DNA from 2 places in the Paenibacillus sp. Y660 genome. Region 2 is predicted to be linked to the other one. Evidence: riboswitches for the same ligand, from Rfam matches in the RefSeq annotation. Region 2 holds a riboswitch; the other holds the start of a gene.
What was found. A riboswitch is a leader RNA that binds a small molecule or an ion and turns the genes downstream of it on or off. The one in region 2 is predicted to bind cyclic di-GMP.

Region 1: another riboswitch for cyclic di-GMP. It lies ahead of AC2TDN_RS12505 (pyridoxal phosphate-dependent decarboxylase family protein); the one in region 2 lies ahead of AC2TDN_RS15980 (anti-repressor SinI family protein).

Annotation. Positions count from the first base shown of each region.
Region 1 is NZ_JBXBBJ010000009.1:4,109-8,997, forward strand. It holds gene AC2TDN_RS12485 (DUF6597 domain-containing transcriptional factor) at 1-353, opposite strand, end outside; gene AC2TDN_RS12490 (SRPBCC family protein) at 486-935, shown strand; gene AC2TDN_RS12495 (Cof-type HAD-IIB family hydrolase) at 1,104-1,883, shown strand; gene AC2TDN_RS12500 (ATP-binding cassette domain-containing protein) at 2,049-2,309, shown strand; cyclic di-GMP riboswitch class I at 2,708-2,793, shown strand; gene AC2TDN_RS12505 (pyridoxal phosphate-dependent decarboxylase family protein) at 2,910-4,598, shown strand; gene AC2TDN_RS12510 (methyl-accepting chemotaxis protein) at 4,579-4,889, shown strand, end outside.
Region 2 is NZ_JBXBBJ010000013.1:81,439-86,327, reverse strand. It holds gene AC2TDN_RS15990 (lasso peptide isopeptide bond-forming cyclase) at 1-1,286, opposite strand, end outside; gene AC2TDN_RS15985 (helix-turn-helix domain-containing protein) at 1,699-2,031, shown strand; gene AC2TDN_RS15980 (anti-repressor SinI family protein) at 2,046-2,207, opposite strand; cyclic di-GMP riboswitch class II at 2,224-2,305, opposite strand; gene galE (UDP-glucose 4-epimerase GalE) at 2,504-3,571, opposite strand; gene AC2TDN_RS15970 (right-handed parallel beta-helix repeat-containing protein) at 3,698-4,889, opposite strand, start outside.

The DNA.
Region 1 (4,889 bases), on a different contig from region 2:
AAGGCCTGATCCGTAAGCTTGGAGAGCGGCGACTTGATAAAAGGATAGAAGCCGCCGGGCAAAAATTTAACGCCGAATACTTGTCCCTTGCCTTCGAGCCTCTTCGTATACATGCGGCTGGCGACGCCATAGATGCCGCTTCTATCCATCTCCATAACCATGTTGACGCAAGGATTTGGAACGACATCCTGCAAATAGGGAGGATCGCCCTCCAAATTCCAGCTCACGACCCAGTAGTGCTTAACGAAAGGGCGAAGCGGCTCAGAAGGGGCATATCGGGAAAGCTGGAATTTCTTCTCGCCCTCGTTCATCTGCAAAATACCCATGCTGCGCGTTTGGTTCGTTGTATTCATGAATGAATCACTCCTATTGGTCGTTATGTCGCGTTTTTACAATACTAGCTACTTGTATAGCGGTATACTGCGAATAGAAAGCGCAGCCGAGTACAAGCAACCCTATATCGATTCTGAGAAGGAGTGTATGACATGGAGTTTAAATATGAGTTTTATATCGGTGCAACGCCCGAGAAGGTATGGTCTGCGCTTGTGCTGCCGGAAGGAACGCGTCAAACTTTTTTTGGCTGCGTTATTGAATCTACCTTTGAAACAGGGTCGTCCTATAAATATGTCGGCCCAGGTACAGATGGCGATGAGACCGTTCATATCTATGGTACTATTTTAGCATATGAGCCGGGTAAAATATTTACCGTTTTAGAGCATCCAGGTCCTTCTTACAGACCGAATCATGCGGAACTGGAGTCCACGATCAGCTTCACATTAGAAGAAGTTGGGGCGACAACCAAGCTTACTGTAGTCAATAATAACTTTACCGAAAACCATCCCTCGCTGGAGACCGTCGATAGCCAGTGGTGGATGATACTGAGCAATTTAAAAACGTTTATCGAGACAGGCAAAGGATTGGACTTCGGCTGGTAAGCATAAAGCAAACATAGTGGGGCTGTTCCAAGAGGTGTTGACCTTGAGGCGCAGCCTCATTTTTTTTCATTCGGTGCAAGAAGATTCCTTTTAAGGTCTTGATTCTTTATACTGTATAAAAAGGACAGGCGGAATACGTCTGCGACTACGGATAGGAGAGAAGACGGAATGGGCTATAAAATCGTTTTTTTTGATATCGATGGAACGTTGATCAATGAACAGAAGGAAATACCGGCGGATACGATCAAGGCGATCGCGGAGCTGAAGGAAAGCGGCGTTGAGCCGGTTATCGCTACGGGCAGAGCGCCATATTTCATTAAACCGCTCGCTGAACAGCTAGGAATTGAATCATTTGTATGCCTTAATGGCGGTTATGTTGTTTACAAGGGAACCCCGCTCTATAGACGCGAGATCGAGAAGAGCCGGTTGGAAGCACTCGTTAAGACAGCTGCTGAACATAATCACGGACTCGTGTTTGAAGGCGAGCATAACTATTTCGCGGACAAAGAGGATCATCCCTTTATTATTGAATCGGTCAATTCGCTAAAGGTTGATCTGCCAGGCTACAACCCGGAATTTTGGAAGACGGACGGCATCTATCAAGTGTTTCTTCACTGCGAAAGCCATGAGGAGCATTTGTATGACGGGCTGCATACGGAATTAAAGCTCATTCGCTGGCACCCGCAGGCGATTGATGTCCTGCCCGCAGGCGGATCAAAGGCGCAGGGTATCGAGGCGCTGCTGGATAAGTTAGGCCTTACTTCGGCAGATGCAGTTGCATTTGGCGATGGGTTAAACGATAAAGAGATGCTGGAGACGGTTGGATTCGGCGTCGCTATGGGCAACTCCCACCCCGAGCTGCTGCCATTTGCCGATTATGTGACGACGCATGTTGATGAGCAAGGAATTCGCAATGGTTTAATAGAAGCGGGATTATTGCAAAAGTAGATTCATTCCTGCCTGCCATTTACCGTTGGTTCATATAAATACAAAAGCAGCCCTGTCTCTTCGTGAGACGGGGCTGTATGCGTTTCATGGACAGGAATGGAGCTTTCTGGGAAGACTATTCGTAGATGATCTTTAGAGTGCGACATGAAAGGCGGTTATTTACTGATGGATAGTACGAGCAAGCAGGAGTATGTGCTTCGCGTCGCGATTGCGGAGGCAGGCTATGAGGAAGAAAAGCCGGCTATTCGCAGCATTAAGCTGGAGGTAGCGCCTGGAGAGCTTGTTGGCCTGATTGGTCCTAACGGAGCGGGCAAAAGCACGACGATCAAGACAATTCTAGGGTTAATGGCATATGTAAGCGGAGAAATCGAGATTGGCGGCCAAAATAAACGGTATGCCTATGTGCCGGAACAACCGGTATTCTAAGAATATTTTACGCTGTGGGAGCATCTGCACTTGGCAACATTGCTTTGCTTTATCGTATGGGGCTGTATTAGCCTGCTAGCGCTTCGCAAAAAAGCTGTTTAATGTACGTTATAAAACAGAAATGATTACAGAAAAAGCGGCCTTGATCAATCTATGATCACGGTCGTTTTTTGATAGGAACCGAAACCGGTTTGGTTTATTGCTTGGCGGTTTTTTTGCTTAAACGACCACTCACGACGAGGTACATGAGAATACTAAAGATGAATCTGTCGAATTATGATGAAATACGATGAAGATTATTATATAAGTGTTGATCTTATAACTGGAAAATAGTAGAATGTTCCTAAATCAATCCAGTGATTGCCAATATTGTCTAGGGAAATTATGGGCATTTAAAATTGAATATCAGGCAAAACCACTGAAAAGTGGCGACGCAAAGCTATAGGGACTACTTCTGAAGAAGAAATGTCAGCCAGTTGCAAATCAAGCAAGCCGTATAGCTGTGACTATGAGCCTGTATCCTTTTTACTTATGCTATTTTTTCCTTTGAAGTATTCTACTGGGGATTATAGAAATAGCAAAGAGAAAGAGGGATAGTTAATGGAGAAAATCATTACATCTGATATTCGCAATCTTTTCCCTAGCGATGACGGTAACTTAAAACAACGTAATAATTTTTTAGAACTAATTAGTCAAATTGTAACGGGTGTAGATGAATTAAAAGATCCAGAATCGGTCTATCTTAAAGGTCAAAAAGATCGGGGGCCTGCTTTTTACAGTGAAATCGTGAAAGAAAGCCGCATTCCTAGTACGGGCCAACCGCTTCAAGACGTAAATAAAGAGCTGCTGAAACTTCTTTATGCTCACCCTTATCATACGAAGTATTTTCTTACGAACATTTTACCAATGGCGAGTATTCCTGGCGTACTTGGCATGTTGGCTGCTTTTATGGTAAACGGGAACAATCTTTGGGATGTATATGGTCCTGCGGGCGCTGAAGCTGAGGTCAAGGTTGTCACAATGATGTCTAAGCTTGTTGGATATAACGCTGCAGTAAGCGGAGGATATACGACTTGGGGAGGCCAAGGCGCTATATTTACTGCATTGCGGTTAGCCATCAACAAATACTCGTCTGCTGCTTCCAAGAGCGGAGCGCCTAGCCATTTATACTCCTTTTGCTCCGAAGCGGCACACTACAGCCTATATAAATCGATGGAAGCAACGGGTCTAGGCAGCGATAATCTTATTAAAGTGAAAACGAACGAAGATAGTTCGATGAATGTGTCGGATTTGAAGGAAAAAATGGAGAAAGTCATTCAATCCGGAGGAATTCCTATCTTTATTGTTGCGACTACGGGAACGACCGATGCAATGGGGATAGATGACCTTGAAGAAATTACGGGTATGACTGTTCAGCTTGCAAGAGAATTTGGCATTCCACGTCCGCATATTCATGCTGACTCGGCTCTTGGCGGTTTTTTTGCCTTTTTTAACGAATATGATTTTACACTTAATCCGCTATCTTTTCATGAAGAGGTTTTGACCAGCTTAAAGGGAATTCAGAGCCGAATGAGGCATCTGCATTTGGCGGATTCGCTCTGCTTCGACTTTCAAAAGCTTGGGCAGACGCCATATTCGACAAGTTTGTTTTTAGTTAAAAATGCTGCGGATTTGAAGCTCGTAGATTTGGACCCGGACGAGACTCCATACGTTGGACATCGCGGTTATGGGCAGTACCACACCAGCTATACGCTGGAATGCTCAAGAATGGGCAGCTCAATCAGCATATACAGCGCACTCCTAGCATTTGGAGTTGAGGGTTATCAACGGCTTCTTGCTCAGTTTGTCGAGGTCAACCTAGCGTTCCGACGTACACTCACTCGCGAAATCCCGGAAGCCATCATCGTTAATCCGGATAATGCTGGCATTATTACACTTTTTCGAATTTATAGCAACGGGCATAGCGGCTATAAGAGCGAGCTTAGCGGGCAGCAATCCTACGACCAAGTGGATCAAACGAACCAATTAAATGAAATTCTTTTTGAAATTCTCGGCAAAGAGAGAGGGAAGATGTTCTTTGGCGATACAAAGAAGCATCTCTACGTGCCAACCTCTGATGGGAAACGTCTCGCCTTGTATGCTACAAAACTGTTTGTCATATCTCCATACACACAGCTTGAGCACGTTGAAGAAATCGTTAACTATTTAAAGTTGAGAGTGCAAGAGACATACAAAGAATATCGGTGCAAACATCCTGGAGGTATCCAACATGAAGAGGTCTATCATTAATTTTGCATGGTTTAAGGAACATCTTTCTGTAAAAATCGCAGCTAGTATCTTTATTCTTCAGCTCATCACATGTATTGCCTTTGCTATATCGGGTTACATCGTTAATCAGAACTTGACAGAAAGTTTAATAGACCAGTTCGATGAACGTCTCAAGACCGACATTCAAATTGCTACAGAAGCCTTCTCATCCATACCAGGTACAGAAGTAGAACTGGCTAGTGCAGAGGATCCTAACTATGCAAAAGTAAAAGAGCAATTCGAAGCATTAAAAGTAGCTCATAGTTTTGAAAA
Region 2 (4,889 bases):
AATACATGCGCTCGGCCAGAGCCGATATTAAGGCTGTACTGACGCATTTCCCGCAGCAGCCTGATCCATTTCATTTTTTTGAGCAGCGTTGCGTAATAAGGAATGGCCGATCCCCATGAGATCGATAAATTGCCTCTGCCTCCATTTAGAAGCACGCCTACTCCCTGCTTCTCTGCCTGCTCGAACATGCCTCTCATCCAGAAGGAATTCTCAAAAAACTTATAAGGCATTTCCATAATATTTAGAAATCCGTCGATCTCGGAGTAGGAATCTCTCCCTTGGAAATCGAGGTAGTGATCCTCAATCCCTCCGACATGCTCGACAGTTGATTCAATAAGCGGCCTTTCATTCGGCATCATATATTCGGCTGTGTAATCGATAAAATCGGATGTCGGAACATAGCTGAACGTATGCAGCCTTTTATCTTGCTTGCGCAGCGCCCTTGAAGCGAAGCTTACGATCGAGCCGGAATCCAGTCCGCCGCTGAGTTGTGCGCCTACTTGGCGATGCGTCCTCAGCCTTGACGTAACGGCTTGCTCGAACACCTCTTGGAACGCCTCTACATATTGATCATCCGTTTTGAATCGAACGCGCTCACAAGGTCTAAACTGATAATATCTTGCTAGGACTATCCGCTCATCCTTGATCGTAATACTATGAGAAGGCGGAAGCTGCTCGATATTGCGGTAGACTGTTGTGGAAGCATCTGCCGCGTCTACCATGCCCACGATAGCTAGAAACTCGGCTAGCCAATCTTCATTCAGCAAGTGCTCCGTTCCAGACAGCGCAAGCAGCGGCTCAATCGTTGTGCAAAAGGCGAACCGTTCCGCATTCCTGTGATAATACAAGGTGCGGCCGCCCGAGAAATCTCTAGCGCCAAACAGCTTGTGATTGCGGCGATCCCAAATCATAAATGCAAAGTCGCCAGCCAAGTATGCAGGCGCATGTTCGCCCCATTTGTCGTAAGCAAGCAAAATCAGCTCGCTATCCGACATCCGGCTCCGTCGATGCTGTTCTACCTGCAGCAGGCCAAACAGCTCTCCCCGATTGTCAATGATCGCATCCGCGGTTATGACCAGCCCTCTTTCGGAATCAACATATGGATTGCGCTCGCCCACCGACTCAGGAGTAATCCACTGGTTATGGCAGCCTAGAAATATATGATCCTCATGCCAGGCCTGAGCCGAATCGCAAGGATACTGAGATAAAGCTTCCATTAAGGAGCCGCCTTGCCTCCATGCATGACTTCCTTGATCAGTTAGAAAAATGGCTGCGATGGCGCTCATCGATTCCTCCGGCTAGATATCAAAATTGTTCGATATGAAGAACGATTTTCGAAAATCATTTGTTGAATTTAAAGTTCTTAATAGAGAACATAACTGCATATTACACCTGATATTTACCTTTGTCAACCAATATTTCAACGATATATTGCAAATAATCGCAAGGTTTTGTTCTCTATTGAAAACAACTTGTCGATTTATCGCTTCGCCATCATTTTACGTCCAACACTACTTGTTATAGAACTAAATCAAGCTGTTATTCAACCAAAAATATCCACTTATTCATGATAATAAGTGGATACTATAATAGGAAATAAAAAAATAAATCATGTTAAAGGTTACTAGCTATCGCTACTAACATTTTTTCGTTATAATAGTAATTGTCTACAACGATGTGATAACGGAGGAGTTTCTTATGATCGGAGAACGTATTCAGATGCTGCGCAAGAGAAAAGGCCTTTCCCTAACAGAGTTATCTCAACGGGCGGGCGTCGCAAAATCTTACTTAAGCTCCATTGAACGAGGGCTCCAGCAAAATCCTTCGATTCAATTTCTTGAAAAGGTAGGCGCGGTTTTAAACGTAACCGTTGAAGAATTTCTCAATAACAACGAAAAAACGGATCGCACCCCCGATCACCTTGACAATGAATGGGCTGACTTAGTTAGAGAGGCAATGGCCTCTGGCGTAAGCAAGGATCAGTTTAAAGAGTTTCTAGAATTTAATAAATGGAAAATTAAGCGCGAATAGCGCTTTTTCCGCTTTTATACAGCTGTTTCCTGAATATCATCCTTCTTGCTTTCCTCTAGGGCTAGCAGCACCTTCCTCACATCTTCCTTACTGAACCCCAAAGAACGTGCATTCATGATTAATGCTACCCACTCCATATCCAAGTCCTGATTGTCATCGGAATTTATAAGTACCATTTTCCCATGTCCCCCATTCATTTTGGGACGGTTGCACCACTGACTCCATGCGTTTAAGGTGCCCAGATACTAAACGCATTTCAACGTCTCCCTATGCTTGTCATTCACTTATATCTGTATTATAAATCACCAATTATGCGCATGCTGTCGCTTCATGTCTTACTAAAATGATAGATAAATACATTTTTTGTCGAATGTTTTCAAGCAATGTAAAATGACATAGAATTTATGTACTATACTCCGCTAGGTTTGATCAGCTAGGTTTGATCAGCTAGCTTTGAAAATGGCAATTTTCCCTATTGCGCCGCTTCTATGTACGAAGCCGCTGCCAGCTCAGACATCAAATAAGGCTCTACTTCAAAACCGTTCGGATTCGCATATTGCCACCGCCACGAGTCTCTGCACATCTCTTCAATGCCGCGAATAGCAGCCCAATCCAGTTCCTCGTTTGCCTTATGCGTATCCGCATAGCAAATCGCAATATCGCCTGGTCTGCGGTCTACAATTGTATACGGAATGCTGCGCCCGGATACCTTCTCGAATGCAGCAATCATCTCCAGCACGCTATAGCCGCGGCCGGTGCCAAGATTGAAAATATCTACGCCTGATTTAGTCATCATTTTTTTCAGTGCCTGCACATGTCCCAGCGCCAAATCGACGACATGGATATAATCCCTTACGCCAGTGCCGTCTACAGTAGGATAATCACTTCCAAAAACGTTCACTTGCGCAAGCTTCCCAACTGCTACCTGCGTGATGTAAGGCATCAGATTGTTTGGAGTGCCATTCGGATTCTCACCAATCCTTCCGCTAATGTGGGCGCCCACCGGATTAAAGTACCGCAGGATCGAAATGCCCCATTCCTCATTCGACACTGCTAAATCTTGTAAAATTTGCTCCAGCATAAGCTTTGTTCTGCCGTAAGGATTAGTCGCACCTAGCGGCGAGGCTTCTGCAATAGGAACCTGCTCCGGCAAGCCGTATACCGTTGCAGAGGAGCTAAATACTAGTTTATGCACCCCGAATTTTTTCATAACCTCACATAGTATTAAAGTGCTTGTAATATTCGTATGGTAATAGGACAATGGCAATTGAACCGATTCGCCAACAGCCTTAAGACCTGCAAAGTGAATGACCGCTTCTATCGAATGCCTGGCGAATACACCCTCCAGCCCGCCGCGATCCATGAGGTCCATTTTGTAAAACGTGAACGTTTTGTTCGTTATTTCTGCGACTCTGTTTAATGAGATGTGGCTGCTGTTGGACAGATTATCGACGATAACGACCTCATATCCCGCTTCAAGAAGCTCTATGCATGTATGACTTCCGATATAACCTGCACCGCCAGTAATTAAAATCGCCATTTCATTATCTCCTCCAAATATTCATTATAAGGAACATATAATTCTTAATTAAGAACATGCTATCAAATAAATTCCCTGCAAGACGAACAAACTGCAGGGAAGTATTTTCTTCTTCAGCTTCTAGAATTAGGCGCTCCCTAAATCCGTATTATCCTCTAACCGGATATATGGTGCCGTTCCGGTTACGGTTACTCCTCTAAATACAGACTTCGCGACGATTGCCGATTGATTATGACGCAGCCAGTTGAAGTTGAGTTTACTATTTTCAAAGTAGGAGCTCGAGATAATTGCCTTTTTCGTATTGTCAGCTTTTCCAACAGAGGCATTTATAAAGGTAGATCCCGTTACAAGTGAATTCCCGTCCATTACGATTCCTAGATTTTGAAACAGCCCGTTGCGCATAGTAACCTGCCTCGTATACTTCGCATCGTTTGAGCCAAGCTGAATATCGGTATTGCCCAAAAGCGGAGTCTTAGCCCGTATAAACTCACTATTGCTAACATGACTGCCTTCAAATCTAGCGGAGCCTTCAATGAGCGTCAATCCATTTACAATGGTCGGGCGGCCCGCATAATCTTGTGGAACCAATATCGACAGATCGTAGTTTTTTACCGTTATATTTTCTAATACAGCACCTGCAGCGAGCAGATTAAAGTTCGGGGCGAGCGTGTTATTCGGGCGCCAATCCCGCTCTACCGTTATATCTGCCAAATAGCATCTTCCGTAATTATATCGGCTGACATTAAATCCTGGTGTCCCTGCATCTGCAATGATTGCCGGCGCGCCTCCCAGCGTCTCGGAAACCTGAAAGCCGAGTGAAGTAACGTTTACGGTGTAATACATCTTATCGACGCTGATTCCAGTCGGAACCTTACCGATCCATTGCTCAAACGATACTTGTGCTCCATTGCCCACGCCATGCGCCGTTTTAAACGTGAAGGTGCCAGCAGCAACATTTACGGCAGGCGATCCAAAATAGCCATATATGCTTGAGCCATATACCGAGCCATCCTTGACCTGACAATCCCGAACGACTGCTCCCCTTACATCAAGCAGCTTTAAATTCCCATTTCGAATAACGGCCCCGTTCACGAAGTTATCGCCTTGTACCCATAGCTCGCATCCATGAAATGAATTATTAACATATTTGACATTCGGAAAATTCGGATTCGAGCTCACTCCGCCAATGTTAGAGCCTTCAAAGGTATTTCCGTCCAATAAGACATTGGTGCCGTCTGCATTAACGAAATGGCCGCGCACGTTATTATAAATATAATTATCTTCAATATGAATGCGGTAGTTCAGCTCCAGCCCGTTA